One region of the Streptacidiphilus sp. PAMC 29251 genome, then DNA from elsewhere that is predicted to be linked to it. Evidence: riboswitches for the same ligand, from Rfam matches in the RefSeq annotation. Region 1 holds a riboswitch; each other region holds the start of a gene.
What was found. A riboswitch is a leader RNA that binds a small molecule or an ion and turns the genes downstream of it on or off. The one in region 1 is predicted to bind S-adenosylmethionine.
Positions count from the first base shown of each region.

Region 1 (7,129 bases):
GTGCAGCTGGGCCGGGGTGAGCCGGTCGCCGAAAGCGGTGGTGATCGGGTCGCCGCTGACCCGCATCAGGAAGAAGACGACGCTGACCAGGACGAGGACGGTGGGGATGATGAGGAGGAAGCGGACCACCAGGTACCGGACCAGCCCGTACCCGCCGGCGCCGTCGGCCGAGCCGACGGCGCCGGTGGTGGCTTCCTGGGTGAGGACGCTCACTTCTTCGAGAGCTCCGCCCAGCGGAACGTGTACGCGCTGGTGAGCTTGTCCGGGACCCCGCTGACGTCACTGCGGGTGACGATCGCGGTGGAGCCCTGGAGCAGCGGCACCAGCGGCACGGCCGCGGCGACCTTGTCCTGGACCTGCTCGATCAGCGCGGTGCGCTTGGCCGGGTCGGTCTCGGTCTCCTCCTGCTGGATCAGCGCCTGCACCGCGGGGTCGTTGTAGCCGTTGTCGACCCAGCTGTTGTGGCTGTAGAAGGAGGCGAGGTAGTCGTCCGCGTCCAGGTAGTCGGCGTACCAGCCGAGCTGGTAGAGCGGGTAGAGGTCGGCCACCCGGTCCTTGCCGTACTGGGCCCACTCGGTGGACTGCAGATTCACCTTGAACAGCCCGGTGGCCTCCAGCTGGGTCTTGATCAGCGCGTACTCGTCGGTGGAGGAGGCACCGTAGTGGTCGGTGTTGTACTGCAGGTTGAGGGTGACCGGGGTCCTCACCCCGGCCGCGGAGAGCGCCTGGGCCGCGGCGGCCTTGTCCGGGCCGCCCTGCTTGTCGCCGTACAGCCCCTGCAGGGACGGGGTGGCCCCGGTGATGCCGTCGGGAACGGAGCTGTAGAGCGGCTGGAAGGTGTTCTTGTAGACCTGCGAGGCGAGTTGCGCCCGGTCCACCGAGTCGGCCACGGCCTGCCGCACCGCCAGCGCCTTGGCCGGGTCGGCGTCCTTGGTGGCGGAGCCGAAGGGCTGGGTCTTGAAGTTGAAGACGATGTAGCGGATGCCGTTGCCGGAGCCGGTGTGGACGGTGATGTCCTTCTTGGTGGACAGGTCCTGCAGGTCAGCGGTCGACAGGGTGCGGTAGACCGCGTCCAGGGTGCCCTGCTGCACGTCGAGCTTCAGATTGCTGGCGTCGGTGTAGTACTTCAGCTGCACCTGGGCGGTCTTGGGGGTGCCGAGCAGGCCCTGGTAGGCGCTGTTGGCGGTGAAGGAGACCAGCGAGTTCTTCTGGTAGCTGCCGATCGTGTAGGGGCCGTCCCACGGCTTGCCGGCCACCACGGCGGTGTCGTCAAGGATCTTGTCGGCGGGGAACACCTGCTCGTCCACGATGTAGCCGGCCCCGGTGGAGAGGACCTGCGGGAACAGGCTGTCATTGGCCGACTTGAGGGTGAAGACCACCGTGGTCGGGTCAGGGGCGGCCACCGAGGCGAGGTCGTAGAGCAGCGAGGAGGGGCCGTTCTGGTCCGCGATCTTGAGCTGCCGGTCGAAGCTGAACTTGACGTCGGAGGAGGTCAGATCATGCCCGTTGGCGAACTTCAGGCCCGGCTTCAGGGTGACCGTGTACTCCTTGGGCCCGCTCAGCCGGATGCCCGCGGCGAGGTTGGGCACCACGTCCGAGGAGCCGTTCTTGGGGCTCAGCAGGGTGGCGTAGACCTCGTCCTCGATGGTCCCCGATCCGGCGTCCCAGGAGCCGGCCGGGTCCAGGCTGACCACCTGGTCGGTGGTACCGATGGTGAGGGCCTTGGTCGAGCCGCTGGCGGTGCCGCCCGCGCCGGCCGTGGTCTTCGCGCTGGTGCACGCGGACAGGACGATCAGGGCCGCGGTGCTAACCGAGATGACGGCGAGGCCGTGACGAAGGGGTCTGGTGGTGCGTGGCATGGGTGTGTCCGCTTCTGCGCTGGTGACGACGGGTGCGAGGGCAACTCGGTGGGGGCGGTGCTCAGCTCGGACAGAGCGCGCCGCAGACCAGCAGCAGATCGATGTGGAGGCGGCGGAACAGCACGGTCACGCCGCGGGCCCGGACGTGACGGGCGGCAGGCCCAGGTGCTCGCGCAGGGTGCTGCCCTGGTACTCGGTGCGGTAGGCGCCGCGCTCCTGGAGCTCGGGCACCAGCTTGTCGACGACCTCGGCCAGCGAGGAGGGGATCAGGTGCGGAGTGAGGTTGAAGCCGTCCACCGCCCTGGTCCGGACGTAGTGGGTCCACTCGTCGGCGATGCCCGAGGGGGTGCCGACGAACAGCGGGTGCGTCGGCTGCACCTCCAGCACCAGCTGACGGATCGACAGGCCCCGCTCCTCGGCCAGCTCGCGCCACTTGCGGATCCGCTCCAGCTTGCCGGTGCGGTGCTCGATCATGATGGTGCCCCGGGAGGGGTCGAGCTCGTCCTCGGTGGGCTCGATGTCGGGCAGCAGTCCGTCCGGGTCGTAGCCGGACAGGTCGGTGCCCCAGTACTGCTCCAGGAAGGCGATCGCGCGCGGTGCCGAGACCTGTTCCCGCCGCACCCAGCGGGCCTTCTCCTCGGCCTCGGCGACGGTGTCGCCGAGCACGATCCCCGCGCCGGGGAGGATCCGCAGCGAGTCGGCCGTCCGGCCGTACCGGGCCAGCCGGGCCCGTAGGTCGGCGGCGTAGACCACGGCCTTGTTGTACTCGGTGTTGGAGGAGAAGACCACATCGGCCTGACGGGCCGCCAGTTCGCGTCCGCCGTCCGAGTCCCCGGCCTGGAACAGCACCGGACGGCCCTGCCGGCTGGCCGGCTGGGTGGCGGTGGCACGCAGCCGGACCAGGTCGGTGTCCCGCTGGACCGGCTCGGCCGAGGACCACAGCTCCTTGGCCGCTTCGACGAACTGCTCGGCCCGCTCGTAGCGGCGCTCATGGTCCAGCCAGCCGCCGTGCCGGAAGTTCTCCCCGGTCCAGGCGTTGTCGGTGGTGACGATGTTCCAGCCGGCCCGCCCGTCCGAGAGCAGGTCCAGGCTCGCCAGCCGGCGGGCCAGGTCGGCGGGGTAGTTGTAGGTGGTGTTCTGGGTGGCCACCAGGCCGATCCGCTCGGTGACCGCGGCCAGCGCGGACAGCTGGGTGATCGCGTCGGGGCGTCCGGCCACGTCCAGGTCGTAGGCCCGGCCCTGGTTCTCGCGCACCCGCAGGCCCTCGCCCAGGAAGAAGGCATCGAACAGACCGCGCTCCAGCAGTTGCGCGGCCTCGACGAAGGACTCGATGGCGGTGTGCGGGGCCGCGGACGGGTCGGTCCAGATCAGCTGGGAGCCGACCCCGGTGAAGAAGACCCCGAGATGCACCTGGGCCTGCGGGTCGTACGGGGCGCCGGTCGGCGTGGACGCGCTCGTGTCGGTCTCGGTCATCGCAGGTCCCTCAGGCGCTCGTGGTCGCCGCGGCGGCGAACCGGTTGGCAGGGCGGGGCAGGCCGAGCGTGCCGCGCAGGGTGGCGCCGGCGCTGGGGGCGCGGTGCAGTCCTGCGGCGGCCAACGCGGGCAGCACCTCGGTGGTCAGCACTGGCAGGTCGACGGCGAGCACGGCGGGGTGCAGCCGTACTCCGTCGACCAGCTGGGCCAGTTGCATCAGCAACTCCACCAGCGCGGCGGGTGAACCGACATGGCGCAACCGGCCGGACTGCGGCCAGTTTGCGTGGCGGTCGAGGTCGGCCAGCCGTTCGGCGGCCGGGACGTCCGCGTCCAGCAGCAGTTCCAGCTCGGCGAACACCAGCGGGGCCCCGGCCGCGCGGGCCTGCGCGGCCCGCTCGGCGAGCCCGGCCAGGTCGGGACGCTCGACCAGCACCACATCGGCGCGGTCGTCCACGTCCAGGGCGTCCGGCGCCAGCACCACCAACTGCCCCTGCGGCGGGCGCGGGGTGATCAGCGGGCCCTTGACGGTGAACCTGGCCCCCTCGAAGTCGACCGGGTGCACGCGCTCGCGGTCGAGGTAGCGGCCGGTCGCGACATCCTTGATGACCGCGTCGTCCTCCCAGGAGTCCCAGAGCGCACGGGCGGTGTCGATGACATCGGTGGTCTCCCGGCGCAGTTCGTCCGGGCCGAGCGGCACCGCCCCGATCGTGGCCAGCTCGTCCACACCGTTGACGGCGCCGACCACCCAGCCGGCCCGGCCCCTGGCCGCGTGGTCCAGGCTCGCCAGCTGGGTGGCCAGGTGGAACGGTTCGGTGGTGGTGACCTGCAGGGTCGGCGCCAGGCCGATCCGGTCGGTCAGCAGCGAGACATAGGCGGCCCGGGCCCCGGCCTCGATCCGGCCGGGCGCGTCCGGGTCGGCGCTCGGCGGCAGCGGCGAGTCGGCCAGGGTGACCAGGGCGAACCCGGCGGCCTCGGCCGCGGTGACCACCTCGCGCAGCGCCCGGGCCGGTGACACGGAGCCGGGCCGCGCTGCGGCAGCGTGCCGGTGGGAGGCCGGGTGCGCGCCGGTGCCGTCGGCCTCAAGTGCCAGGTGCAGAAAGGGATTCCGGGTGCCGGGATCGCTCATGGGGACATACCTCCGGTGGGGATGCTGCGGTACGGGAGCCGGCACACAGCAGCGGACGGCGTCGACCAGGGACGCGGCAGTCCAAGGGGTGCGTGGGTGCGTGGGTGCGGCGGGAGCAGGGCTGCGGTCTCAGCGGACCGGACAGGACCCCGGACACAGTGCGCTGCTCACCCGGAGCAGATCGACATGGCGCCGGGCGACCCGCAGCTGGAAGGATCCGCTCGGGCGGGGCGTGCCACTGGAACGACGCTCAGCCATCTGGATCACCTCACACCGATCGGGCCCAACCGGGCCTCGCGCTTACAGAACGGCACCGTTCTGTCGGGTCGTCACCTGGAGCACCCCACCGCGGCGGAGGGTTGCCGGTCAGCAAGCCAGGGCTTGTCGCTGACGCTCATAACCAGGACACACGCTAACCGCTCGACGGGCTTTGGACAATGCGGCGTCCATCATGCGAGAGCTGTCCGAGAAGTATTGACCGATCCGCTGAACGTCTGCTGAACTCGCGCTCATGAAGCCGCAGCTGGAACTCACCCGGCGGCGCCACATCGACCTGGCGCACGTCTCCAGCACGTTCTGTTGTCGCTGACCCCAGCTGCCTGGCCGAGCCCCTTCCCCGGCTCCTGCCCCTGTGGTGCGCTGCTCGCTGACTCCTTTACCCCCAACGACAGTTGACCTGTCGTCACCAGGCCATGACCGGACCCGCCGCTGACTCCGCGGCGGTCCGGCCGTGCCGCCTGCCCATGTGCGTCCACACTCGGCGCCCAGCAGTGCGCCCACCTCAGTCGAGGGGACCTCCCCATGCCTCCGTCCACCCAACTCTCGCCATCGGCCGTCGATTCCGACGCCGTGGCGACCGGCGCGCCGGAACGCGAGGTGTTCCTGCCGCGCGACGCAACCCGCCGGATGCTGTTCGGCACCCTTCGCGAGCGGTTGCGCTGGCCGCTCGGCATCTACACCACCCCGGTGGTCATCCTCATCGCCTGGGAGATCCTCGCCAAGGCCGGGGTGCTGACCGCGACCTACGCCCCGGCGCCGACCTCCATCGTGCACTCCGCCGCCGAACTGTGGCAGCAGGGTGTGCTCGGGCCCGACCTGGCGGTCTCGCTGCGCCGGGCCGGGATCGGTCTCGCCATCGGCCTGACCGCGGGCATCCTGGCCGGGGTGCTCGGGGGCCTGCTGCGCAGCGGCGAGTACCTGTTCAACGGCGTGGTCCAGGTGCTCAACACCATCCCGCTGCTGGCGGTGCTGCCGCTGATGATCGTGTGGTTCGGCATCGACGAGCTGACCAAGGTGCTGCTGATCTCCTTCGGCGCCGGCGTCCCGATGTACCTCAATCTGTTCGCCGCGATCCGGGGAGTGGACCAGCGCCTGATCGAGATGGCGAGGACCACCGGCGCGGGCCCCTGGCGGCTGGTGACCCGGGTGCTGGTGCCCGGCGCCCTGCCGGGGTTCCTGGTCGGCCTGCGGTTCTCGCTCGCCTACAGCATCCTCGGCCTGGTCGCCGCCGAGACCGTCAACGCCAACGAGGGCCTCGGCTTCCTGATCACCCAGGGCCAGACCTATCTGCAGACCGGCCAGGTCTTTGTGGGGCTGGCCGTCTACTCCCTCCTCGGGCTGGTCGCCGACCAGTTCGTCCGGGTTCTCGAGCGGGTGCTGCTGCGGTGGCGCCCCGGATACGAGGCGGCATGAGCGCCACGGTTGCGACCCGCACCCGGCAGCAGGCCGGGGTCCTGGTCGAGAAGGTCGTCCGCCGGTTCGGTGACCGGGTGGTGCTCGACCACCTGGACCTCACCATCGCCGAGAACGAACTGGTGGTCCTGTTGGGGCCCTCCGGCTGCGGCAAGAGCACCCTGCTGCGGCTGCTGGCCGGTCTCGACCGGCCGGACGGCGGCCTGGTGGAGGTCCCGGCGAAGCGCGCGATCGTGTTCCAGGCCGACCGGCTGCTGCCGTGGCAGCGGGTGCTGCGCAATGTCACCCTCGGCCTGCGCGGGCCGGACGCGGAGCAGCGGGCCCTGGACGTGCTGGCCGAGGTCGGCCTCGCGGGCCGGGAGCGGGCCTGGCCCAAGGAGCTCTCCGGCGGCGAGGCGCAACGGGTCTCCCTGGCCCGGGCGTTGGTCTCCGAACCCGAACTCGTGCTGCTCGACGAGCCGTTCGCGGCGCTCGACGCCATCACCCGGCTGCGGATGCACGGCCTGGTGCGCGCTCTGCGCAGCAAGCACCGCGCGGCCATGCTGCTGGTCACCCATGACGTGGACGAGGCGATCGCGCTGGCGGACCGCGTCGTGGTGATGGCCGACGGCCGCATCGGCAGCTCACACCTGGTGCAAACCGGCTTCGCCAGAGAGGAGTTGCGTTCCGTCCTGCTTGCCGACCTCGGCCTCGCCGACCACCACTGACCTGCCCGGTTCCAGCCCCAGAAAGCATGTGTGCACCCATGTCCAGAACCACCTCCCGACTTGTCGTCGGCGCCGTCAGTCTGCTCACTGTGGTCGGTTCCCTGTCCGGATGCGCCTCGGCGACCAAGACCGCGCCCCTGAGCGGCGCCGGCGGTTCGAGCGCGGCCGCCCATCCCGAGTGGAGCCAGTACACCTTCACCATCGGCGACAACGGCGGTGACGGCAGCGAGGCCCTGGCGAAGATCACCGGCGCCTTCGCAACTGCCCCCTAC
Region 1 covers NZ_CM135725.2:9,142,749-9,149,877, reverse strand. The annotation lists gene ACXKR8_RS43690 (hypothetical protein) at 1-213, opposite strand, end outside; gene ACXKR8_RS43685 (ABC transporter substrate-binding protein) at 210-1,859, opposite strand; gene ACXKR8_RS43680 (LLM class flavin-dependent oxidoreductase) at 1,986-3,332, opposite strand; gene ACXKR8_RS43675 (LLM class flavin-dependent oxidoreductase) at 3,343-4,458, opposite strand; gene ACXKR8_RS43670 (putative leader peptide) at 4,588-4,716, opposite strand; SAM riboswitch class IV at 4,750-4,860, opposite strand; gene ACXKR8_RS43665 (ABC transporter permease) at 5,260-6,150, shown strand; gene ACXKR8_RS43660 (ABC transporter ATP-binding protein) at 6,147-6,857, shown strand; gene ACXKR8_RS43655 (aliphatic sulfonate ABC transporter substrate-binding protein) at 6,896-7,129, shown strand, end outside.

Region 2 (7,129 bases), 6.3 Mb from region 1:
CACGGCTCGGCTCTGGTCGGCTCGCAGGAGTTTCCGCTCCGTCAACCCTATGGCCTCGCTGACCGGCGCGAAGACCTTCCCCCACATGGAGGGGTGGTCCGGTGTCAGATTTGTCCGATGAAGGAATGCTTACTGCATGGTGATCCCGGTACGCACGGCAGGCGACGACAGCCCGGCTCCGTACGTCCCGGTGGTGACCTGGGCGCTGATCGCGCTGTGCACCCTGGTCTTCCTGGTCGGCCCGGTCTCCGGCGTCGACCCGCTGTACGGCAGCGGCAGCGCCCGGGCCTGCTCGGAGCTGGCGTACTACCAGCACTGGGGGGTGATCCCCGGAGAGCTGCTGGACAACCGGGCGGCGGCCCCCGCCGCCGCCGGCGGCTGCCCCGCCCCGGTGCGTTCCCCAAGGTCCCGGCCCTGTCGGTGCTGACCGCGATGTTCGTGCACGGCGGCTGGATGCACCTGATGGGCAACATGCTCTTCCTCTACGTCTTCGGCGCCATGGTCGAGGAGCGGATGGGCCGGCTGCGCTACCTGCTCTGCTATCTGGGGCTGGGGTACCTGGCGACCTACGGCTACGCCCTGTTCGCCGTGCACGGCAGCAGCGGCACGCAGACCCTGGTGGGGGCCTCGGGGGCGATCGCCGGGGTGCTGGGGGCGTACCTGTGCCTCTACCCCAAGGCACGGGTGACCAGCCTGCTGCCGTTCCTGCTGTTCCTGCCGCTGCGCTTCCCGGCCTGGCTGGTGCTGGGGGTGTGGTTCGCGATCCAGTGGGCCTCGGTCGGCGCGCCCTCGGCGGCGGTCACCGGGGTCGCCTACACCGCCCATCTGATCGGCTTCGCCGGAGGCTTCCTCTTCTGCTGGCTGCTGTACTGCCGCAGGCGTGGATACTCTGGCCGGACGAAGCCGTCCATCCTGCCAGGAGAACCCCCGTGATCACCGCGATCGTGCTCATCAAGACCAGCGTCGACAGGATCCCTGAGATCGCCGAGACGATCGCCGCGATCGACGGCGTCAGCGAGGTGTACTCGGTGACCGGGCAGCACGACCTGGTGGCGATGGTCCGGGTGCGCGCCCACGACGACCTGGCCGAGGTGATCCCCGGCCAGGTCAACAAGGTGGCCGGGGTGGAGTCCACGGAGACCCACATCGCCTTCCGCACCTACTCCCGGCACGACCTGGACGCCGCCTTCGCGATCGGCCTCGACGAGTAGCCGCCGCTGGGAGGGACCCAGGCCAGGCGGCGAGTCAGGCCTGGCGGCGGGTGTCGGGCACGCAGCGGCCCCCTCGGTCCGGTAGGCCCACTGCGCGCCCTGGGTGACCAGCTCGCGCACGGCCGCGACGAAGCGGTCGATGTGCTCGTCGGGGGTGCCGGCCCCGAAGCTGACCCGGATCGCGTTGAGGCTGCGCTCCCCCGGCAGCGAGGCCTCGGGGGCGCCGCACTCGGACGGGGAGGCCTCCTCGCCGCCGAGCAGGGTCCGCACCAGCGGGTGCGCGCAGAACAGCCCGTCCCTGACGCCGATGCCGTACTCGGCGGACAGCGCGGCGGAGAAGTGCGAGCTGTTCCAGTCCTGGACCACGAAGGAGAGCACGCCGACCCGCGGGTGGTCCTCGCCGAACAGGGTCAGCACCTTGACCTGGGGGATGTCGGCGAGCCCGGCCCGCAGCCGGCCGATCAGGTACTGCTCCCGGGCCACCAGCCGGTCGAACCCGGCCTCGGTGAGCGCCTTGCAGGCGGAGGCGATGGAGTAGGCCCCGATCACATTGGGCGAGCCGGCCTCGTGCCGGGCCGGCCCCTGCTGCCACTCCACCGCGACCGAGCCGTCGGCCTCCCGGGCCACGGTGCGGCTGGCGCCGCCGCCGGCCAGGTAGGGCTCGGCGGCGTCCAGCCAGTCGCTGCGGCCGGCCAGCACGCCCGCGCCGAAGGGGGCGTAGAGCTTGTGCCCGGAGAAGGCGACCCAGTCGACGTCGAGGTCGCGGACCGACACCGGGTGGTGCGGGGCCAGCTGGGCGGCGTCCAGGACGATCCGGGCGCCGTGCCGGTGCGCGGTGGCGGCCAGCTCGCGGACCGGCCAGATCTCCCCGGTGACATTGGACGCCCCGGTGACGCAGACCAGCTTGGGGCCCTCGGGACACTCCCCCAGCGCCTGGTCCAGCGCGGCCACCGCCTCCTCGGGGGAGCGCGGGGCGCGCAGGTAGCTGACGGTCAGGTCCTCGCGGCGCCACGGCAGCAGCGAGGCGTGGTGCTCGGTCTCGAAGGCGAACACCCGGGTGCCGGTCGGCAGCACACCCGCCAGCAGGTTCAGCGAGTCGGTGGTGGCCCGGGTGAAGACCACCTGGTCACCGCCGCGCAGGTCGAGGAACTCGGCGACGGTGGCCCGGCTCTGCTCGAACAGGTCGGTGGAGAGCTGGGACAGGTAGCCGGCCCCGCGGTGCACGCTGCCGTAGTAGGGGGCGTAGGCGGCGACGTCGTCCCAGACCCGCTGCAGGGCCGGAGCGCTGGCGGCGTAGTCCAGCGCGGCGTAGGTGACCTTGTCCCCGTCGACCAGCGGCACCTCGACGTCACGGCCGAGCACGGCCAGCGGCTCGCAGACAGCGACGACATCAGAGTACGTGGACATAGCGGCCCCTCCAGGGCATCCAGTGGACCCCTGGCCAATGGCCGTACAACAGAGGGATCCGCGCTTGCCCTGCGGCAGTGTTGCCGAAGGGCCTGGTCGTCACCCGGAAGCACCCCGCCACGGAAGGAGGGTTGCCGGACAGCAAGCCGGGGCCGCTGCGGATTTTCACCGCGTGCTGTCACTCGTGACCTGTGAAGAAGTATGACAGGGGTCCGCCCACCGGGAGAACCCCTGTCCAACATGTGGAACAGCCGTTGGGACTACTTGTGCGTCGCCGCAGCCCAGCGGGCCAGCGCCGCCTCCGCCGCGCCCGAGTCGATCGACTCGGCGGTGCGCTTCATCGCCGCCGCCAGCTGCTCCGCCAGCGGGGCCGCGGTCTGGTCCAGGGCGACCAGCGCCGAGGCGGAGTTGAGCAGGACCGCGTCCCGCACCGGGCCGTGCTCGCCGGCGAAGACCCGGCGGGCGACCTCGGCGTTGTACGTGGAGTCGGCCCCGCGCAGCGCCTCGATGCCGACGTACTCGATGCCGACGTCGTGCGGGTCGAAGGTGCTGCGCTCGACCTCGCCGTCGCGCACCTGCCAGACCGTGGAGGTGCCGGTGATGGTCAGCTCGTCCAGCCCGTCGTCGCCCCGGAAGACCAGCGCGGACGCGCCGCGCCTGGCCAGCACGCCGGCGATGAGCCCGGCCATCCTGCTGTCGAAGCAGCCCACCGCGTTGGACAGGACCCGGGCCGGGTTGGTGAGCGGGCCGAGCAGATTGAAGAAGGTGGGGATGCCCAGGTCGCCACGCGCCGGACCGGCGTGCCGCATGGCGGGGTGGAACACCGGGGCCGGGCAGTAGGTGATGCCGACCTCGGCGGCCACCTCGGCCACCCGCCGCGGCGTCAGGCCCAGGTTCACGCCCAGCTTCTCCAGCACGTCGGTGGCCCCGCTGGCGGAGGAGGCGGCCCGGTTGCCGTGCTTGACCACCAGCGCGCCGGCGCCGGCCGCGACCACCGCCGACATGGTGGAGATGTTCACGGTCTTGGCCCGGTCGCCGCCGGTGCCGACGATGTCCACCGCCCGCCCCGGCACCTCGATCACCGTGGCGTGCCCGTACATGGCCTCGACCAGGCCGGTGATCTCCTCCACCGTCTCGCCCTTGGCGCGCATCGCCACCATGAACGCGGCGACCTGGGCCGGGGTGGCCTCACCGGTCATGATCCGGTCCATCGCCCAGCCGGTCTCGGCGGCGGACAGGTCGGTACCCGCGATCAGCGTGCTGAGGACGTCCGGCCAGGAGCGCGCCTGCACGGGGTCGCCGCCGCCGTTCGCAGGAAACACGTGAGCCATGGCCGTGGGCCTCTCATTGGATGGGATGAGGGAGAGGCCCCAGCCTAGCGACCGGGCACATCGCCCGGACGGGAGATCTCAGCGAACGAGATGCGCGGCGCCCCGGAGCAGGGTGGTGGCCGCCTCGGCCAGCGCCACCGGGTCGACCGGCGCGGCGATGGCCGCGTCCGCCCGGCTCCAGGCGGCCAGCCAGGAGTCCTGCGGACGGCCGATCAGCACCAGCACCGGGGGGCAGCCGTAGACCTCGTCCTTGAGCTGGCGGCACAGGCCCATCCCGCCGACCGGGGTGGCCTCGCCGTCCAGCACCAGCAGGTCGAGCCGGCGGCCGCCCTTGGCGTGCGCGTCCAGGGCCTTGATCACGGCGGGCTCGGTGGCGCACTCCAGGTACTGAAGCTCCGCCAGGTCCGCGGCGGGGCGCTTCCCCAGGGCCAGCAGGACCTGCTCGCGCGTGTTTCGGTCGTCGCTGTAGACAAGAACGTTCAGTGCCATCGTCCGTTATCCCCCTGGGATGTGATCGGGACCACTTCGGCGTCCCGCGGATGCTACTCCGCCGGAGGGGGCTGTAGCACCGGTGCGTACCGGGGAGATCGTCGGGGCAGCCGTCCGGCGGTCCGGGGTTCACCATTTCGAGGGACCCACGGCCAGTCGCGCGAGGGCGGCCCGGTGCGGGGCTCCCCGCCATTCGGGCTACCTGCCTGGTCGTCAGGGGTCCGGCACCCGGCGGAGGGTACGACAGGGTGCGGACACACCGAGGAACCACCCCCGGAGTGAAGACGGAATAAGCGACCGACATAATGGCGGTCGTGGCGACAGCAACTGCAGTAGAAACCGGACACGCTCACGGATCGGTCAACCGGCCGAACCTGGTCAGCGTGGGAACCATCGTCTGGCTCGCGTCCGAGTTGATGTTCTTCGCGGCCCTGTTCGCGATGTACTTCACACTCCGCTCGGTGACCGGGACGGAATACTGGCATTCCCTCAACGAGGCCCTGAACGTTCCCTTCGCGTCGGTGAACACCACCGTCCTGGTGCTTTCTTCCTTCACCTGCCAGATGGGTGTGTTCGCCGCCGAGCGCGGCGACGTGAAGAAGCTCCGGGCCTGGTTCATGCTCACCTTCGTCATGGGCGCGATGTTCATCGGCGGTCAGATCTACGAGTACACGGACCTGGTGAAGGTTGACCACCTGTCCCTGTCCTCCTCCCCCTACGGCTCGGTGTTCTACCTGACCACCGGGTTCCACGGCATGCACGTGACAGGTGGCCTGATCGCCTTCCTGCTGGTCCTCGCCCGTACGTACGCCGCGAAGCGGTTCACGCACGAGCAGGCAACGGCCGCGATCGTCGTGTCCTACTACTGGCACTTCGTCGACGTGGTCTGGATCGGCCTCTTCGCGACCATCTATCTGATCAAGTAGTGCAGGGTCGGACCGTCCCCTCGGCTCACCGCCGGGCGGTCCCCACAGACCGACCTGACGGTCAACCAGACTCCAGACGCTCCAGATCCTCACACCGGGGTTAATCCGTGCCCAAGAATTCCAAGAAGCCGCTCTCCGCTCGACGACGCCACCCGCTGGCAGCGCTCGTCGTCCTACTCTTCGCGCTGGCGACCACCGGCGGGCTGTACGCCGCTTTCGCGCCTGCCAGCAGTGCGCAGGCGGACTCCGGCCAGTCCCTGTCGGTCGAGCAGGGCAAGAAGCTGTTCGCCGTCGGCTGCTCCAGCTGCCACGGCCTGAACGGCGAAGGCACCAAGATCGGCCCGACCCTGGTGGGTGTGGGTTCGGCCGCGGTGGACTTCCAGGTCGGCACCGGCCGGATGCCGGCCCAGCAGCCCGGCGCCCAGATCCCCGCGAAGCGCAACATCTACTCGCAGGCGCAGATCGACCAGCTGGCCGCCTTCGTCGGCTCGCTCGGCGCCGGTCCGACCGTCCCGACGGCCGACCAGTACGCCGCGGGCAATGTGTCCCGGGGCGGGGAGCTGTTCCGTACCAACTGCGCGATGTGCCACAACTTCGCGGGAGCCGGCGGCGCTCTGTCCGAGGGCAAGTTCGCGCCCTCGCTGGACGGTGTGAGCCCCAAGCACATGTACGAGGCCATGCAGACCGGGCCGCAGAGCATGCCGAACTTCCCGGACACCACGATGAGCCAGCAGAACAAGCAGGACATCATCGCCTACGTCACCCACACGACGGACCAGGCGAAGAACCCCAACTACGGCGGTCTCACGCTGGGCTCCCTCGGCCCGGTCACTGAGGGTCTGTTCGGCTGGATCTTCGCGCTGGGCGCCCTGATCGGTATCGCGATCTGGATCGCCGCCCGCACTCCCAAGGCCAAGAAGTCATGACGAGCCAGGACAACATGTCTGAAGAACACCTGCCGGTGGCCCAAGGGGCCCACGGCGGAGCGGTCGCCGTGGTCGGCGACTCCTTCGCCGATCCGGGGCTGCCGCCCCACGAGCACCGACGTACCGACATCGACGAGCGGGCCGCGGCCCGGGCCGAGCGCCAGGTGGCGTTCTGGTTCCTGCTCTCGATGATCGCGACGATCGGGTTCATCGCGTCCTACGTGGCGATCCCGCGCTCCAACGGCGACGGCCACACCGGGGTCGTGTACCTGTTCCCGCTCGGCCACCTCAGCGCGCTGAACTTCGCGCTGGGCATGACCCTGGGCGTGTCCCTGCTCGGCATCGGCGTCGGCGCGGTCCACTGGGCCCGCACGCTGATGTCGGACGAGGAGCACGCCGCCGAGCGGCACCCGATCGAGGCCTCCCCCGAGGTCCGCGAGCAGGTCTTCGCGGACTTCCGCCAGGGCGCCAAGGAGAGCGGCTTCGGCCGCCGCAAGCTGATCCGCACCACGATGATCGGCGCCATGGCGATGGTCCCGCTCTCGGCCGTGGTGCTGTTCCGCGACCTGGGCCCGCTGCCGGAGAAGAAGCTCGACTCCACCGCCTGGGCCAAGGGCAAGCTGCTGGTCAACATGAACACCGACGAGCCGCTGAAGGCCTCCGACATCAGTGTCGGCTCGCTGACCTTCGCGATGCCCGAGGGCGTCAAGGAGAGCGACGAGGACTTCCAGGAGGTCATCGCCAAGGCCGCGGTGATGCTGGTCCGGATGCAGCCGGACGACATCAAGGACAAGAAGTCGGCGTCCTGGGGCTACGAGGGCGTCCTGGTCTTCTCCAAG
Region 2 covers NZ_CM135725.2:2,840,930-2,848,058, forward strand. The annotation lists partial or broken gene ACXKR8_RS13260 (rhomboid family intramembrane serine protease) at 137-933, shown strand; gene ACXKR8_RS13265 (Lrp/AsnC family transcriptional regulator) at 930-1,211, shown strand; partial or broken gene ACXKR8_RS13270 (aminotransferase class V-fold PLP-dependent enzyme) at 1,246-2,618, opposite strand; SAM riboswitch class IV at 2,674-2,808, opposite strand; gene trpD (anthranilate phosphoribosyltransferase) at 2,879-3,949, opposite strand; gene ACXKR8_RS13280 (hypothetical protein) at 4,028-4,438, opposite strand; gene ctaE (aa3-type cytochrome oxidase subunit III) at 4,744-5,364, shown strand; gene qcrC (cytochrome bc1 complex diheme cytochrome c subunit) at 5,472-6,290, shown strand; gene qcrA (cytochrome bc1 complex Rieske iron-sulfur subunit) at 6,287-7,129, shown strand, end outside.
Region 2: it holds a riboswitch for S-adenosylmethionine, as region 1 does, so the genes downstream of both, ACXKR8_RS13270 (aminotransferase class V-fold PLP-dependent enzyme) here and ACXKR8_RS43670 (putative leader peptide) in region 1, are expected to answer to the same signal.

Region 3 (7,129 bases), 7.2 Mb from region 1:
CGTCGTCCGGCGGTCTGTCGGCGATGGAGACGCTGGGAACGGGTTCGGTCATCGGAGGGACTCCTGCCGGATCAGAAAGTGGTGGGCGGATTGACGACGGAGGTGGAGAGGCCGATGCCGGGAACGCCCCACTTCGCGAAGATCTTGGCGTAGTCCCCGCTGGCGATGAGCTTGTTCACCGCGTCGCTGAGCGCCTTGGAGATCGGCGAGTTCTTGGCGGTGACGAAGCCGACCGGGGTGGTGCTGATCTGGCCGAGGTACTTGGTGTCCGGGATGTGGGTCGACTCGTACTTCAGGCTCAGGGTCGGGCCGAAGTAGATGTCCACCTTGCCGTTGGCCAGGCCCAGGAAGATCGGCGCGGTGTCAGCGAAGTACTGCACCTTGTAGGGGCTCTTGCCGGCCGCGGCGCACTTGGACGCGCCGTCGGTGAGGATCTGCTGGAAGGTCGAGCCCGGGCTGGTGGCGACGTTGAAGCCGCACAGGTCGGTGAGGGTGGTGGCGCTGTCGATCTTGAGGTCCTTGGCGCCCAGGAAGGACTGGCCGTCGTTGAGGTAGGTGGCGAAGTCGACCACCTGCTCCCGGGCCTTGGTGGCGCCGAAGTTGTCCTGGCCCACGTCGTACTTGCCGTTCTGCACACCGGGATGACGGTGGGGAAGGTGCCGTACTGCACGTCCCAGGTCACCCCGAGCACCTTGGCGACGGCGTCGCGCAGGTCGATGTCGAGGCCGACGGCCTTGCCGTCCGGGCCCTGGCCGCCGTGCGGCAGGCCGGAGGTGCCGACCACCTGGCTGGTGCCCAGGATCAGCGAGCCGCGACTCTGCACCGCCGCCGGGAGTTCGGCCTTCAGCGCGGGGTCGGCCTGGATCGAGGACACCACGTCCTGGGTCGGCAGCGCGGTGGACGCGGCCTGGGCCGGCTGGGCCGCCTGCGACGCCTGGGACGAGGAGCCGGCCGCGGGCGTCACCGTCTTGCCGGAGCTGGAGGAACCGCAGGCGGTGAGCAGAGCCAGAACGGCGGTGGCGGCGAGCGCGGCGGATGCCTTATGGGGGACGTGCGACACGGAAGTTCCTTTCAGGGAACGGAAAATGGCATGGCGGTGGTAGGGAAGTGGCGCAGGGGCGGTGTTAGAGGACTGCGGCGAGGAAGGCGCGGGCCCGTTCATGGCTCGGATCGGCCAGCACCTCGGCCGGGGAGCCGGACTCGATGATCCGGCCGCCGTCGAGGAAGACCATGGTGTCGGCGACCTCCCGGGCGAAGCCGATCTCATGGGTGACCACGATCATGGTCATCCCGCTGAGGGCGAGGTCCTTCATCACCGCGAGCACCTCGCCGACCAGTTCGGGGTCGAGCGCGCTGGTGGGTTCGTCGAACAGCAGCAGCTGCGGGTCCATCGCCAGCGCACGGGCGATCGCCACCCGCTGCTGCTGGCCGCCGGACAGCTGCCGGGGGTAGGAGTCCTCCCGCCCGGCCAGGCCGACCCGCTCCAGCAGTTCGCGGGCCCTGGCTGCGGCCTGCTTCCGGGAGCTGCCGCGCACCGCCACCGGGGCCTCGACGATGTTCTCCAGCACGGTGAGGTGCGGAAACAGGTTGAACTGCTGGAAGACCATGCCGACCCGGGCCCGCTGCCGGGTGATCGTCCGGGGGCGCAGCTCATGCAGTTTGCCGCCGTGGTGGCGGTAGCCGATGATCTCGCCGCCCACCTCGACGAACCCGGCGTCGGGCCGTTCCAGGTGGTTGATGCTGCGCAGCAGGGTGGACTTGCCGGATCCGGAGGGGCCGAGCAGGACGGTCACCTCGCCCTGGCGTACGTCCAGGTCGATCCCGTCCAGCACCAGGTGGGTGCCGAAGCTCTTGCGCAGGCCCCGGATCCGGACCAGCGGCGGCTCCACCGCGTCCGGCACGGCCGCGTCCTGCACCGGCTCGCTCACGAGAGGCTCGCTCATGAGAGGCCCGCCAGTTCGCGTCCGGTCCGCCCGAGCAGCGGCACATTGCCCCGGAAGGTCTGCCAGAAGCCCTCCCCGGAACGGCGGTTGCTGCCTCGGGCGTAGTGCCGCTCGACGAAGTACTGGCCGATCGAGAGCAGCGTGGTGAGGATGATGTACCAGAGCGTGGCCACCAGCAGCAGCGGGATGATCAGGTAGTTCTGGTTGTAGATCAGCTGGGACGAGTAGAGCAGGTCCTGCACCGCGATCACGCTGACGATCGAGGTCGCCTTCAGCATCCCGATCAGCAGATTGCCCGACGCCGGGACGATGGCCGGCATCGCCTGCGGCAGCACGATCCGGCGGAAGATCCGCCCCTGTCCCAGACCCAGCGCCTCGGCCGCCTCGGTCTGGCCGTGCTCGACCGAGAGGATGCCGCCCCTGACGATCTCCGAGGAGAAGGCGGCGACGTCCAGGGTCAGCCCGACGAAGGCGGCCAGGATGCCGCTGAACAGATGCGCGGTCTTCACCGTCACGAACTCATGGCCGAACGGGATGCCCAAGGACAACTTCGGGTAGAGCGAGGCTAGTTCATACCAGAAGAGCAGTTGCACCAGCGGCGGCACCGACCGGATCAGCCAGACGAAGCCGAAGCTGAGCCCGCGCAGCACCGGGTTCCGCGACAGCCGCATCGCGGCCACCCCGATCCCCAGCAGATAGCCGGTGGCCATCACCGCCGCGGTGAGCCAGAGCGTCAGCTCAAGGCCCTTCAGGATCGACCCGTTCAGGAAGAAACTGCCGACCGTGCCCCACTGGAACCTGCTGTTGCTGAACACCGTGTGGACGAACATCGCGAACAGCACCAGCAGCGCCGCGGCCGAGACCCACTGGCCCGGACGGCGCAGCGGGACGAGTTTCGCGGCGAGCAGCTGCTCGTCCGAGGGCGGCGGCGGGGGTTCCGGTGCGGCGGGTATCCGGGCGAGGGTGTCCGAGCGGCTCATGGTGTGCTTTCCATCCCGTGGGGGCGCAGCACCACTCCGTGGCCCGGGGAGGGGCTCGGACGGGTGGCGGCGTGGTGGGGTGAGGGCGTGATCGAGTCGGAATCACGGCGTTGAGAAACGCCGGTTTGGTCACGGACCGTGGTCAGGAGACCGGGGTCAACAGACCGGGGATGTCCTCGGACACAAGGCGCTGCTCACCCGAAGCAGGTCGACATGGCGTCGGGCCACTCGCTGTGCCTGCATCTGGATCACCTCGCTCGTCTTCCGGCCCCACCGGGGCCTCGCGCTTACAGGAGAATCGTCCTGTCGGGTCGTCACCTGGAGCACCCCACCGCGTCGGAGGGTTGCCGGTCAGCGAGCCAGGGCTTGGTGCTGACGCTCATAACCAGGGCCGATGCTAACCGCTCAGCAGATTTTAGACAATGCCGTCCATCTGCTGGGAAGACTTTCCGACCACCCGGTGTTGGGGCAAAGGAAGTTGATGTTTTCTCGAACCCGAGTCGATCACTGGGGATTGTGTTCGACGCCCAACCGGAGCTACCGTGAGCTCAGGTTATGAGCGTCAGCGACAAGCCCTGGCTTGCTGACCAGCAACCCTCCGACGCGGCGGGGTGCTCCAGGTGACGACCAGGCGGTGCCGGTCCAGGCAACCGCAAGCGCGCGAGTGAAGGCGGAGGTGACAGCAGTGCGTCGATCCATCGGCACGTACTCCCGTCGGCACATCGATCTTCAGCGCATCGCCAGCGCCCTCTGTCCGACCTGCCGGGCCTGACCCTCAGCCTGAGCCGCAGCGCGTCCACCGCGCTCCGCACCCGCACGTACCTCTCCCTCTCCGCACCGCCGACGCCGCCCCGGGCCCAGCCCCGGCGCGGGTTCCGTTCGGCATGCCCTCCGCACCGGTGGCGCCCCCACCCGTAGCAGGAAGCGACATCCCCATGCCTCAGCCACACCCTGCCCTCCACCTCTCGGTGGCCCTGGACGGCGCCGGCTGGCACCCCGCCGCCTGGCGCGAACCAGATGCCCGCCCGAAGGAGCTGCTCACCGCGGCGTACTGGGCCGATCTGGTCGCCGAGGCCGAGCGCGGGCTGCTGGACTTCGTCACCATCGAGGACTCGCTCGGCCTGCAGTCCTCCGGGCTCTCCGCCCCGGACCAGCGCACCGACCGGGTCAGGGGCCGCCTGGACGCGGTGCTCATCGCCGCCCGGATCGCGCCGCTGACGCAGCACATCGGGGTGGTCCCCACCGCGGTGGTCACCCACACCGAGCCGTTCCACCTCTCCAAGGCGATCGCCACCCTGGACTATGTGAGCACCGGCCGGGCGGGGGTCAGGGTGCAGGTCGCCGGACGCCCCGACGAGGCCGAGCTCTTCGGCCGCCGCACCGTGCCGTCGTTCCGGCTGGAGGACTTCGCCAAGCCGGAGGTCCAGGCGCTGCTCACCGAGTTGTTCGACGAGGCCGCCGACTACGTCGAGGCGGTCCGCCGGCTCTGGGACAGCTGGGAGGACGACGCGGAGATCCGCGACACCGCCACCGGCCGTTTCGTCGACCGCGACAAGCTGCACTACATCGACTTCGAGGGCGGCAAGTTCAGCGTCAAGGGGCCGTCCATCACCCCGCGCCCGCCGCAGGGGCAGCCGATCGTGGCGGCGCTGGCGCATGCCACCGTCCCGTTCCGGCTGGTCGCCCGCTCGGCCGATGTCGGCTTCGTCACACCGCGTGACCGCGAGGACGCCGGGGCGATCCTCGCCGAGATCCGCGCCGAGCAGGAAGCGGCCGGCCGCAGCGAGGAGACCGTGCACGTCTTCGGCGACCTGGTGGTGTTCCTGGACGACAGCAGTGACGCGGCGCAGGCCCGCCGGGAACGGCTGGACACCGTGGCCGGCGAGCCGTACAGCAGCGACGCGCAGATCTTCGCCGGGACCCCCGCCGAGCTGGCCGACCTGCTGCAGGACTGGCAGCAGGCCGGTCTGACCGGCTTCCGGCTGCGCCCGGCCACCCTGCCGCACGACCTGGAGCAGATCACCCGCGGGCTGGTGCCGGAGCTGCAGCGCCGCGACGCCTTCCGTACCGCCTACCAGGCCGACACCCTGCGCGGGCTGCTGGGCCTGACCCGCCCCGCGAACCGCTACGCCGCCGCCGCCCGACCCGCCGCAGGCTGAGGAGAGACCGGAACCATGAGCAAGCCCCTGAAGCAGATCCACCTCGCGGCGCACTTCCCCGGGGTGAACAACACCACGGTGTGGAGCGACCCCGAGGCCGGCAGCCACATCGAGTTCAGCTCCTTCGCCCACTTCGCCCGCACCGCCGAGCGCGCCAAGTTCGACTTCCTCTTCCTGGCCGAGGGCCTGCGGCTGCGCGAGCAGGGCGGCAAGGTCTACGACCTGGACGTGGTCGGCCGCCCCGACACCTTCACCGTGCTGGCCGCGCTGGCCGCGGTCACCGAGCGGATCGGGCTGACCGGCACCATCAACTCCACCTTCAACGAGCCCTACGAGGTGGCCCGGCAGTTCGCCTCGCTGGACCACCTCTCGGACGGCCGGGCCGCCTGGAACGTGGTCACCTCCTGGGATGCCTTCACCGGCGAGAACTTCCGCCGCGGCGGCTTCCTCAAGCAGGAGGACCGCTACTCCCGCGCCCAGCAGTTCCTGGCCACCACGGCCGAGCTGTTCGACTCCTGGGACGGCAGCGAGATCGTCGCCGACCAGGAGTCCGGGGTGTTCCTCGGCGACGCCGACGCCGGCCGGTTCGAGCACCACGACCAGCACTTCGACATCGCCGGCCGGTTCAACGTGCCGCGCAGCCCGCAGGGGCGCCCGGTGATCTTCCAGGCCGGGGACTCGGAGGAGGGCCGGGAGTTCGCCGCCTCCACCGCCGACGCCATCTTCAGCCGGCACAGCGCCCTGGAGCCGGGCAAGGCCTTCTACACCGACGTCAAGGGCCGGTTGGCCCGCTACGGCCGAAGCCGGGACGAGCTGCTGATCCTGCCCGCCGCCACCTTTGTCCTCGGCGACACCGACGCCGACGCCGTCGAGCAGGCCCGCGAGGTGCGCCGGGCCCAGGTCAGCGGACAGACCGCGATCAAGTTCCTGGAGCAGCTCTGGAACCGCGACCTCAGCTCCTACGACCCGGACGGGCCGCTGCCGGAGATCGACCCCGATCCCGGCGAGCACACCATCGCCCGCGGCCGGGCCAGTGTGCGGATGTACCGGGACCCGCTGGCGACCGCCAAGGAGTGGCGCGAGAAGGCCGCCGCGCAGAAGCTCTCCATCCGCGACCTGGTGATCGAGACCACCAGCCGGCAGACCTTCGTCGGCTCCCCCGACACCGTCGCCACCACCATCAACGACTTCGTCCAGGCCGACGCCAGCGACGGCTTCATCCTGGTCCCGCACATCACCCCGCAGGGCCTGGACGGCTTCGCCGACACCGTGGTCCCGCTGCTGCAGGAGCGCGGGGTGTTCCGCAGCGAGTACGAGGGCAGCACCCTGCGGGACCACCTCGGCCTGGCCCAGCCGGGCGCGGGCGGCGGCAGTTCGGCGGCGGCGGAGCGGGTGGCCTCGTGAAGTTCATCCAGATCACCCTGATCGTGCACGCCCCGGACCCGGTCACCGGGGTCCAGGTGTCCACCCAGGAGCGGTTCCGGCAGGTGGTCGACAGCGCGCTGCAGGCCGAGGAGCTGGGCTTCGACGGCTTCGGCGTGGGCGAGCGGCACGAGCGGCCCTTCATCTCCTCCTCGCCGCCGGTGGTGCTCAGCCACATCGCCGCGCTGACCAAGCGGGTCCGGCTGTTCACCGCGGTCACCACGCTCAGCCTGCTGGACCCGGTCCGCGCCTACGAGGACTACGCCACCCTGGACCACCTCTCCGGCGGCCGGCTCGAACTGATCATCGGCAAGGGCAACGGCGCGGCACAGCGCGAGCTGTTCCAGGTCACCCCCGAGGACCAGTGGGACCGCAACGCCGAGTCCTACGAACTGTTCCGGGAGATCTGGCGCAACGACAAGGTCACCGCCTCGCCGAAGTTCCGCCCCGAACTGCATGACGCCGAGGTCTGGCCCCGGCCGTTCCAGCAGCCGATCCGGGTCTGGCACGGCAGCGCCACCAGCCGCGAGTCGGTGGACCTGGCCGCCCGCTACGGCGACCCGCTGTTCTCCGCCAATGTGACCAACGCCATCGAGCCCTACGCCGAGCTGGTCCGCTACTACCG
Region 3 covers NZ_CM135725.2:1,966,910-1,974,038, forward strand. The annotation lists gene ACXKR8_RS09330 (amino acid ABC transporter permease) at 1-52, opposite strand, end outside; gene ACXKR8_RS09335 (transporter substrate-binding domain-containing protein) at 72-635, opposite strand; gene ACXKR8_RS09340 (hypothetical protein) at 774-1,103, shown strand; gene ACXKR8_RS09345 (amino acid ABC transporter ATP-binding protein) at 1,125-1,877, opposite strand; gene ACXKR8_RS09350 (amino acid ABC transporter permease) at 1,940-2,923, opposite strand; gene ACXKR8_RS09355 (putative leader peptide) at 3,080-3,166, opposite strand; SAM riboswitch class IV at 3,202-3,310, opposite strand; SAM riboswitch class IV at 3,475-3,588, shown strand; gene ACXKR8_RS09360 (putative leader peptide) at 3,609-3,695, shown strand; gene ACXKR8_RS09365 (LLM class flavin-dependent oxidoreductase) at 3,859-5,082, shown strand; gene ACXKR8_RS09370 (NtaA/DmoA family FMN-dependent monooxygenase) at 5,098-6,486, shown strand; gene ACXKR8_RS09375 (LLM class flavin-dependent oxidoreductase) at 6,483-7,129, shown strand, end outside.
Region 3: it holds a riboswitch for S-adenosylmethionine, as region 1 does, so the genes downstream of both, ACXKR8_RS09360 (putative leader peptide) here and ACXKR8_RS43670 (putative leader peptide) in region 1, are expected to answer to the same signal.

Region 4 (7,129 bases), 8.4 Mb from region 1:
GCGATGAACTCGCCCGGCTGGACTGACAGTGACACATCGTCAAGGACGGGCAGGTCGTTGTCGCCGTTGCGGAACGCCTGGGTGACGTTGCGGATGTCGATCGCGGCGCCGGTCCTGGTGTGGGTGCGGGTCACCATCGGGTCAGCTCCTTCTCCCAGCGCAGCGCCCAGCTGCGCAACCGGAACAGCAGGGTCAGCAGCAGCCCGCAGACGCCCACCAGGACGACGATCCCGGCGTAGAGGGCCGGGAAGTCGCCCCAGCCCTTCTGCCAGTTCAGATACCAGCCGAGTCCGGAGTTCACCCCGAAGTTCTCCGCCACCGTGAGGCTCACGAAGGAGGAGCCGAGGGCCATGAACGCTCCGGTGAAAATGCTCGGCAGAGCCGCAGGCAGGGCCACCCGCAGCAGCAGGAACCAGTTCTTCGCGCCCAGGGTCTGGGTGACGTCGTAGTACGAACGGGGATGCTGACGATGCCGGCCCGGGTCAGCACCGTGATCGGGAACCACACGCTGACCGCGATCAGGAACACCGCGCCGGTGTAGGCGCTCGGGAACAGCACGAAGATGACCGGCACCCAGGCCAGGGTCGGCACCGGGCCGAGGAACATCAGGATCGGGTGCACCCAGTAGTTGGCCTGCTGCCACCAGCCGATCGACACGCCGGTGACCAGACCGGCCAGCAGGCCCAACGCAAATCCCAGGGAAAGGAGTTGGAGCGAGTTGCCGAGGCTTTCGGCGAGGATCCGCCGGTCGTGCCAGAGGTGGTCGAAGATCTCCTGCGGCGCTGCGAAGTAGGGGGTGGAGAGGAGTTGCGTCTTGGCGGTGGAGATCTCCCAGAACACGGCCCAGAACGCCGATCCGAACAGCCAGGCGGCGCCGTGGGCGACGCGTGCGGCCGCACGGGCGCCGAGCCGGGTGCGGGCGCCCAGGCGGGTGCGGGTCGCACTCAGGGCCCAGAGCGCCGCGGCGGTCCCGGCGACGACCAGGCCCGCGATCGCCGTGAAGGTGGTGGTGTCGTGGATGGCGGCGGCGTCGGCGAGCGGCAGCTTGGAGCTGTCGTGCACGGCCTCGGTGAGGGCGCTGAAGGCGATCCAGGCGAGGATGCCGGCGCCGGTCAGGATGGGTTGATCCGGAGCGGATGGGTGACCTTCTCCAGGGCCGCGTGGATGCGCGCGGCGCCCTGGACGGTCGTTTCGGCGGACGGGTCCGGCTGTTGTTGCCCGGCTGTGGCCGGGGAATCCGTGAGCGTGCTGAGGTCCATGCCCGGCCTCAGAAGGTGAGGCCGAGGTTCACGAACACCTTGTCGGCGAGCGCCTGGGAGTCCGTGTTGGCGGGGAGGAAGCCGGTGTGGATGAACTTGTCGATGCCCGGTTGCAGCACCTGCTGCAGGTTCTTGGGCGAGGGGTCGAAGGTGAGGGTCTGCAGCACCGGCAGGATGTTCGCCGGGGTGTCCGGGATGTACTTCTTGCTGGACTCGAGCTCGGCCGTGGCCTGGAGGTTCGCCCCGGCCCAGCGTGAGCCCTTGGCCCAGGCGGTGACCAGCTTGGCCGCGGTGACCGGGTCCTGGCTGACGAACTCCTCATTGAGGGCGACCGCGCAGCAGGGGTAGGAGGAGTTGCGGCTCAGATCGCGGTTGTTCGACAGCTCCTTCGCCCAGCCCGCCTTGACCCCCTGGATGATCGGCAGGAAGCCGCCGGCGGTCGCGATGGCGTCAACTCGCTTGTCCTGCAGGGCCTTTGGCAATAGGTCCTGCTCGATGACCACCCACTGGACCTGCTTGGCCGCCGGACTGGAGTTGATGCCGGCGTCCAGCAGGTCGAGCGAGAAGAAGTTGGGAGCCGAACCCTGCAGACTGCTGACGCCGATCTTCTTGCCTCTCAGCGACGCCACCGTGGGCACCGAGCCGTCGTTGCGGACGTTAGAGGTCGAGGCAGCCGTGGTGCAGTCCGCCGGAGAGTTTGACCGGGGTGCCGTTGTAGATCGGGCCGAGGAAGTTGAAGAAGATCCCGTTGGTGGCGATGTACTTGCCCGAGCCGACCGCTGCGGTGACGTCCTCGTCGGTGCCGGTCTTCTTCAGGACCACGTTCAACCCGGCGTCCTTGAAGAAGCCCCGCTCGTAGGCGACGATCAGCGGGGCCTCGCAGACACCGCTGGGGGCGGTCACCGTCAGCTGCCGACCGGCCCAGGACTTGGTGACGGTGAGGCCGTCGGCGGCGGTGGTGTCCTTCCTGTCGCTCCTGATGAAGGCCCAACTGCCCAGCCCCGCCGCGGCCGCCACACCGGCGCCGACGGCGCCCAGGGTGAGCACACGGCGCCGGGAAACGCCTTGGGCGGCGTCGAGGTCCACATTCGCGTCGACGAGAGCGGGCTGTACAGGTTCGGGCTGCGGAGTTTCGTCACTCATTTCGGCATCCTGACGTATTTTCGGGCGCGCTGAAAGCGCCACGATGGATTCATCGATTCGTCAACGAAGAGGTTGCGCAGAAGGTATTACGGAACTGCGAGCCCGTGACGGCCCGTCAGAGCTCGGCGCGCGGGCCCGTACAGAGGGCGCCAGCCACGCGCTGCAGGTCGATGTGGCGACGGCTGCAGCTGGTGAACGCGTGTCGCGTACTCATCCGTCAGGACCTCCGCTCAGCGAATTCGCGCTTGCCGGGCCCCCACGGACCCGGCCTGGTGTTCACCTGGAGCACCCCACCGCGGAGGAGGGTTGCTGGTCAGCAGGCCAGGGCCGTTCGCTGACGCTCATCACCTATGGCGGGACCATAGCGCGCCTCCCACCGACCCGACAAGAGCCCGGAATTGGCGACACACTGCCGCAGCACGGGGTTCACATTCGGCGATGAAAATGGCAGGAACGGACGGGCGGGCCGACGGTGGGGAGCGGCCCGGCCCGCCCGGTCGACCCCCGTCGGCACGTTCCGCTTTGCGAGGAGTACGGCCTTGGATGTCCACGCTTCCCTTGCCGATGTGGTCGGCAACACTCCGCTGGTGCGGCTGAACCGCGTCACCGACGCGGCGCCCGCACCCGTCTACGCGAAACTGGAGTACGTCAACCCCGGTGGCAGTGTGAAGGACCGGATCGCCCTGGCGATGGTCGAGGCGGCCGAGGAGGCCGGGCAGTTGCTGCCCGGCGGCACGATCGTGGAGGGCACCTCGGGCAACACCGGGGTCGGCCTGGCCATGGTCGCCGCACAGCGCGGCTACCGCTGCGTCTTCGCGATCCCGGACAAGAGCAGCCCGGAGAAGGTCGCCGTGCTGCGGGCCTACGGCGCCGAAGTGCTCGTCTGCCCCGGGGACGTGCCGCGCGAGCACCCCGACCATGTGTTCTCCACGGCCGCGCGCGTCGTCGCGGAGACTCCCGGGGCCTGGCTGGCCAACCAGTACGACAACCCCGCCAACCCGGAGGCCCACTACCGCACCACCGGGCCGGAGATCTGGGAGCAGACGGACGGGCGGATCACCCACCTGGTCTCCGGCGTCGGCACCGGCGGCACCATCACCGGGACCGGCGAGTACCTCAAGAAGGTCAGCGGAGGCCAGGTCACCGTCGTCGGAGCCGACCCGGAGACGTCGGTGTACTCGGGCGGCGACGGAAGCCCCTACCTGGTCGAGAGCATCGGCTTCTTCCGTCACCCCGAGTCCCTGGACAACAGCTGGCCGCAGTCCTACCACCCCGAGGTGGTCGACCGCTTCGAGCGGATCAGCGACCGCGAGTCGTTCCTCACCGCCCGCCGGCTGGCCCGCGAGGAGGGGCTGCTGGTCGGCGGCTCCGCGGGCACCGCGGTGGCCGCCGCCCTGCGCGTGGCGAGGACGCTGGGGCCCCAGGATCTGGTCGTCGTCATCCTCCCCGACTCCGGACGCAACTACCTCTCCAAGGTCTTCGACGACCGCTGGCTCCAGGAACTCGGTTACCTGGCCCCCCGAATTCCGTGAAGGAGGCGCCGTGACAACGCCAGCATCCCTGCCGGTCATCGACATCTCCCGCTTTCGTGACCCCGCCGCCGACCGTCCGGCCTTCCTCGCCGAACTCCGGTCCGCCGCCCATGAGGTGGGGTTCTTCTATGTCACCGGGCATGGCGTCCCGGCCCGGCTGCGGGCGGAGGCGCTGGACGCGGCCCGGGAGTTCTTCGCACTGCCCGAGGCGCGTCGGCTGGAGATCGAGAACCTCAACTCTCCCCAGTTCCGCGGCTATACCCGGACCGGGACCGAGTACACGGCCGGCAGCGCGGACTGGCGCGAGCAGATCGACATCGGCCCGGAGCGGGCGGCGCTGGAACCCGTCCCCGGCGCCCCGGACTACCTGCGGCTGATCGGCCCCAACCAGTGGCCCCCGGCCCTGCCGGGGCTGCGCGACACCGTGCTGCGCTGGCAGGCCGAGGCGCTGCGGGTGAGCCGCGAGGTGCTGCGCGCGCTGGCTGCCGCGCTGGGACAGGAGGAGGACTACTTCGACCGCTGGTTCGACGACGAGGCCGCGGTGAGCCTCAAGGTCATCCACTACCCGCCGCGGCCCGCCCCCGAAGCCGAGCAGGGGGTGGGCGCCCACAAGGACTACGGCTACCTCGCGCTGCTCCAGCAGGACCAGGTGGGCGGGCTGCAGGTGCAGCGCGAGGACGGGAGCTGGATCGACGCGGTGCCGCTCGCGGACGCCTTTGTCTTCAACATCGGCGAGATGCTGGAGATCGCCACCCAGGGCTATCTCAAGGCGACCCGGCACCGGGTGGTCAGCCCCCGTCCCGGGGTGGACCGCTACTCGATCCCGTTCTTCCTCGGCCCCCGGCTCGACGCGGTGGTGGAGGCGGTGACGCTGCCGCCCGAACTGGCGGCCCGCTCCCGAGGGGTCACCGACGACCCGGACAATCCGCTGCTGGCCGCGTTCGGGGAGAAGGCCCTGGTCGGCTGGCTGCGCTCGCACCCCCGGGTCGCCGAACGCTGGTGGTCCGACGTCCTGGCCGGGACGGACGGGTCCCGGTAGCGGTGCTACCTGCTACCTGCTACCTGCTACCTGCCCAGGCTCAGCAGGGCGAGGATTCCGCCGACCACCGGCCGGGCCTGGAAACCGCTCTGATGGTTCGTCACCGTGTCGTACAGGTCCGTGAACGGCACCCGTGAGGGCGAAGTGTGGGCGAAGTCGTACAGCGCGTCGATCAGGAACTGGCTGACCGGGTGGCCGCGCAGCCACGCCGCGGTCCACATCTCCCAGTCGCCCTTGGTGTAGGAGTGCCGCAGGTCCAGCGGCACCCCGTACTGGTTGACCTGGGTCAGGTACCAGTCGGCCTCCTCCTTGGCGACAGAGCTCGGGACCAGGTTCAGGCCCAGCAGCCGGTCCGGGTAGCCGTTGTACTTCAGGCTCCAGGTCCCCGGCTGGTCGTAGGCCAGTTTGAGGTGGTCCGGGGTGGTGTCCTGGGCCTTGGCCGCCCACTGCGAGCTGTAGCCGGCGGCGGTGGTCCGGTAGCGCTTGGCGTCCGCGGTGTTGCCGGCCGCGGTGGCGATCTGGCCCATCGCACCGATGGCGAGGATGCCCTTCAGCGCCAGGTTGGCGCTGTGGCCGATGAAGCCGGTGAAGTCGTCGGTCTGGTTCTGGAAGCCCGGGTCGAGCGCGTTGGCGACCAGGTACTCGCCCCACTGCCTCAGGACGGTGTAGTGCTTGGCGGCGAACGCCCGGGCGGCCGGAGCGTCGATCCGCGCCAGGTACGCGGCGCACATCAGCAGCATATTGGCGGACTCCTCGACCGGCATGTCCTCCTCGTTGCCGTCGTTGTGCCCGGAGGCGACCGGGTAGTGGGAGCCCAGGTCGTGCTCGGCGAACTCCTTGGGCCAGCCGCCGTTCTCCGGGTAGTCCAGCAGCGGCGCGAGCAGCAGCCCCAGATAGGCCGGGTCGGCGTACAGGAACGCGGGCATCGCCGGGTAGGTGACGTCCACCGTGGAGACATTGCCGTCGCTGGAGATCTCCTTCAGGAAGGCCCAGGGCTCGCCGTTGCAGCTCACCAGCTCCGTTCCGCCGAAGGCCTGACGCAGCGACAGCGCGCACAGCGCGGCGTACTTGGCGCCGCCGACCGCGGTGGCGTCATGGCGCACCTTGGCGTCGAAAACAGCGGTCCGGGTCTGCGCCGCGGTGGCGTCGGCGTGGAAGGAGGCGGCCATCTGCTGCCAGGTGGACCAGTAGGAGCGCCACAGCGGCGGGAGGTCCGCCCCCAGGTAGCTGACGGCCGGTTCCCGGACGTGGCCGACGGACAGCACGGCCGACTGCTTGGACCGCACCGCCCCGAAGTCGACGTTGAAGCCGAACACCGGCCAGTTGTCGCTGATGGCCCGGGGCTGGTTGCTGTCGGCGGTGTTGCCGAGTTTTCCGTTGGCGAGGACGGCGGAGCGGACCGCGGTGTCGGCGCCGATCTGCCAGGTCAGCCCGGGTCGGTTGGTGGCGCTCCAGACGACCGAGCCCCAACTGGCCATGTCGCCGTTCTCGCTGAGCACGGCCGGGGTGTCCGGGGTGAAGGAGAGCGCGGTGAGCGAGGTGCTGCCGCTGCCCTTGACCTGCTCCTGGGACCAGCGGATCTTGGTGCCGGAGTCGCCGTGGGCCCACTCCCCGGAGATGTCGAAGTACAGGCTCACCTGGTGCGACCTGCCGTCGGTGCTGCGCACGTCCGCGGCGAGGTAGGACAGGGGTACCGACTGGCGGCGCAGGTCCCCTGGCTCGATCGGGGACAGGAAGGTCAGCGTCAACTGGACGCCGGCGGCCTCCATGACATAGGTCGAACGGGTGGCGCTGAGCGTCAGCGAACGCTGCATCATGCCGCGCAGGACATGCCCGTCGATGTTCGGCGCGCCCATGAACAGGAAGGCCACGCCGTCGATCTGGGCGATGCCGGCCATGGCGGTGGTGCGGCCGGTCCAGAAGCTCGGCCAGGTGCCGGCCAGGTTGTCGGCCGGCAGCCAGGTGCTCAGGTAGGGAGAGCGGACGGCGAGGGGCACGGCCGGAGGCCGGATCGGGTCGAACGAGGACGCGAACGCGCTCGCGCTTGTGCTCGCGCTCGTCCCGATACGACCGGCAGCGGAGGGGGACGCGGGGACGGCCGCTTCGGCGGACTGCGCCATACCTGGCAGCAGGGCGACACCGGCCGCTCCGAGTCC
Region 4 covers NZ_CM135725.2:755,539-762,667, forward strand. The annotation lists gene ACXKR8_RS03535 (DUF1775 domain-containing protein) at 1-137, opposite strand, end outside; gene ACXKR8_RS03540 (ABC transporter permease) at 131-430, opposite strand; gene ACXKR8_RS03545 (ABC transporter permease) at 328-1,062, opposite strand; gene ACXKR8_RS03550 (hypothetical protein) at 1,113-1,259, opposite strand; partial or broken gene ACXKR8_RS03555 (ABC transporter substrate-binding protein) at 1,268-1,906, opposite strand; gene ACXKR8_RS03560 (ABC transporter substrate-binding protein) at 1,917-2,402, opposite strand; gene ACXKR8_RS03565 (putative leader peptide) at 2,518-2,616, opposite strand; SAM riboswitch class IV at 2,639-2,751, opposite strand; gene ACXKR8_RS03570 (PLP-dependent cysteine synthase family protein) at 2,942-3,934, shown strand; gene ACXKR8_RS03575 (isopenicillin N synthase family dioxygenase) at 3,945-4,973, shown strand; gene ACXKR8_RS03580 (glutaminase family protein) at 5,000-7,129, opposite strand, start outside.
Region 4: it holds a riboswitch for S-adenosylmethionine, as region 1 does, so the genes downstream of both, ACXKR8_RS03565 (putative leader peptide) here and ACXKR8_RS43670 (putative leader peptide) in region 1, are expected to answer to the same signal.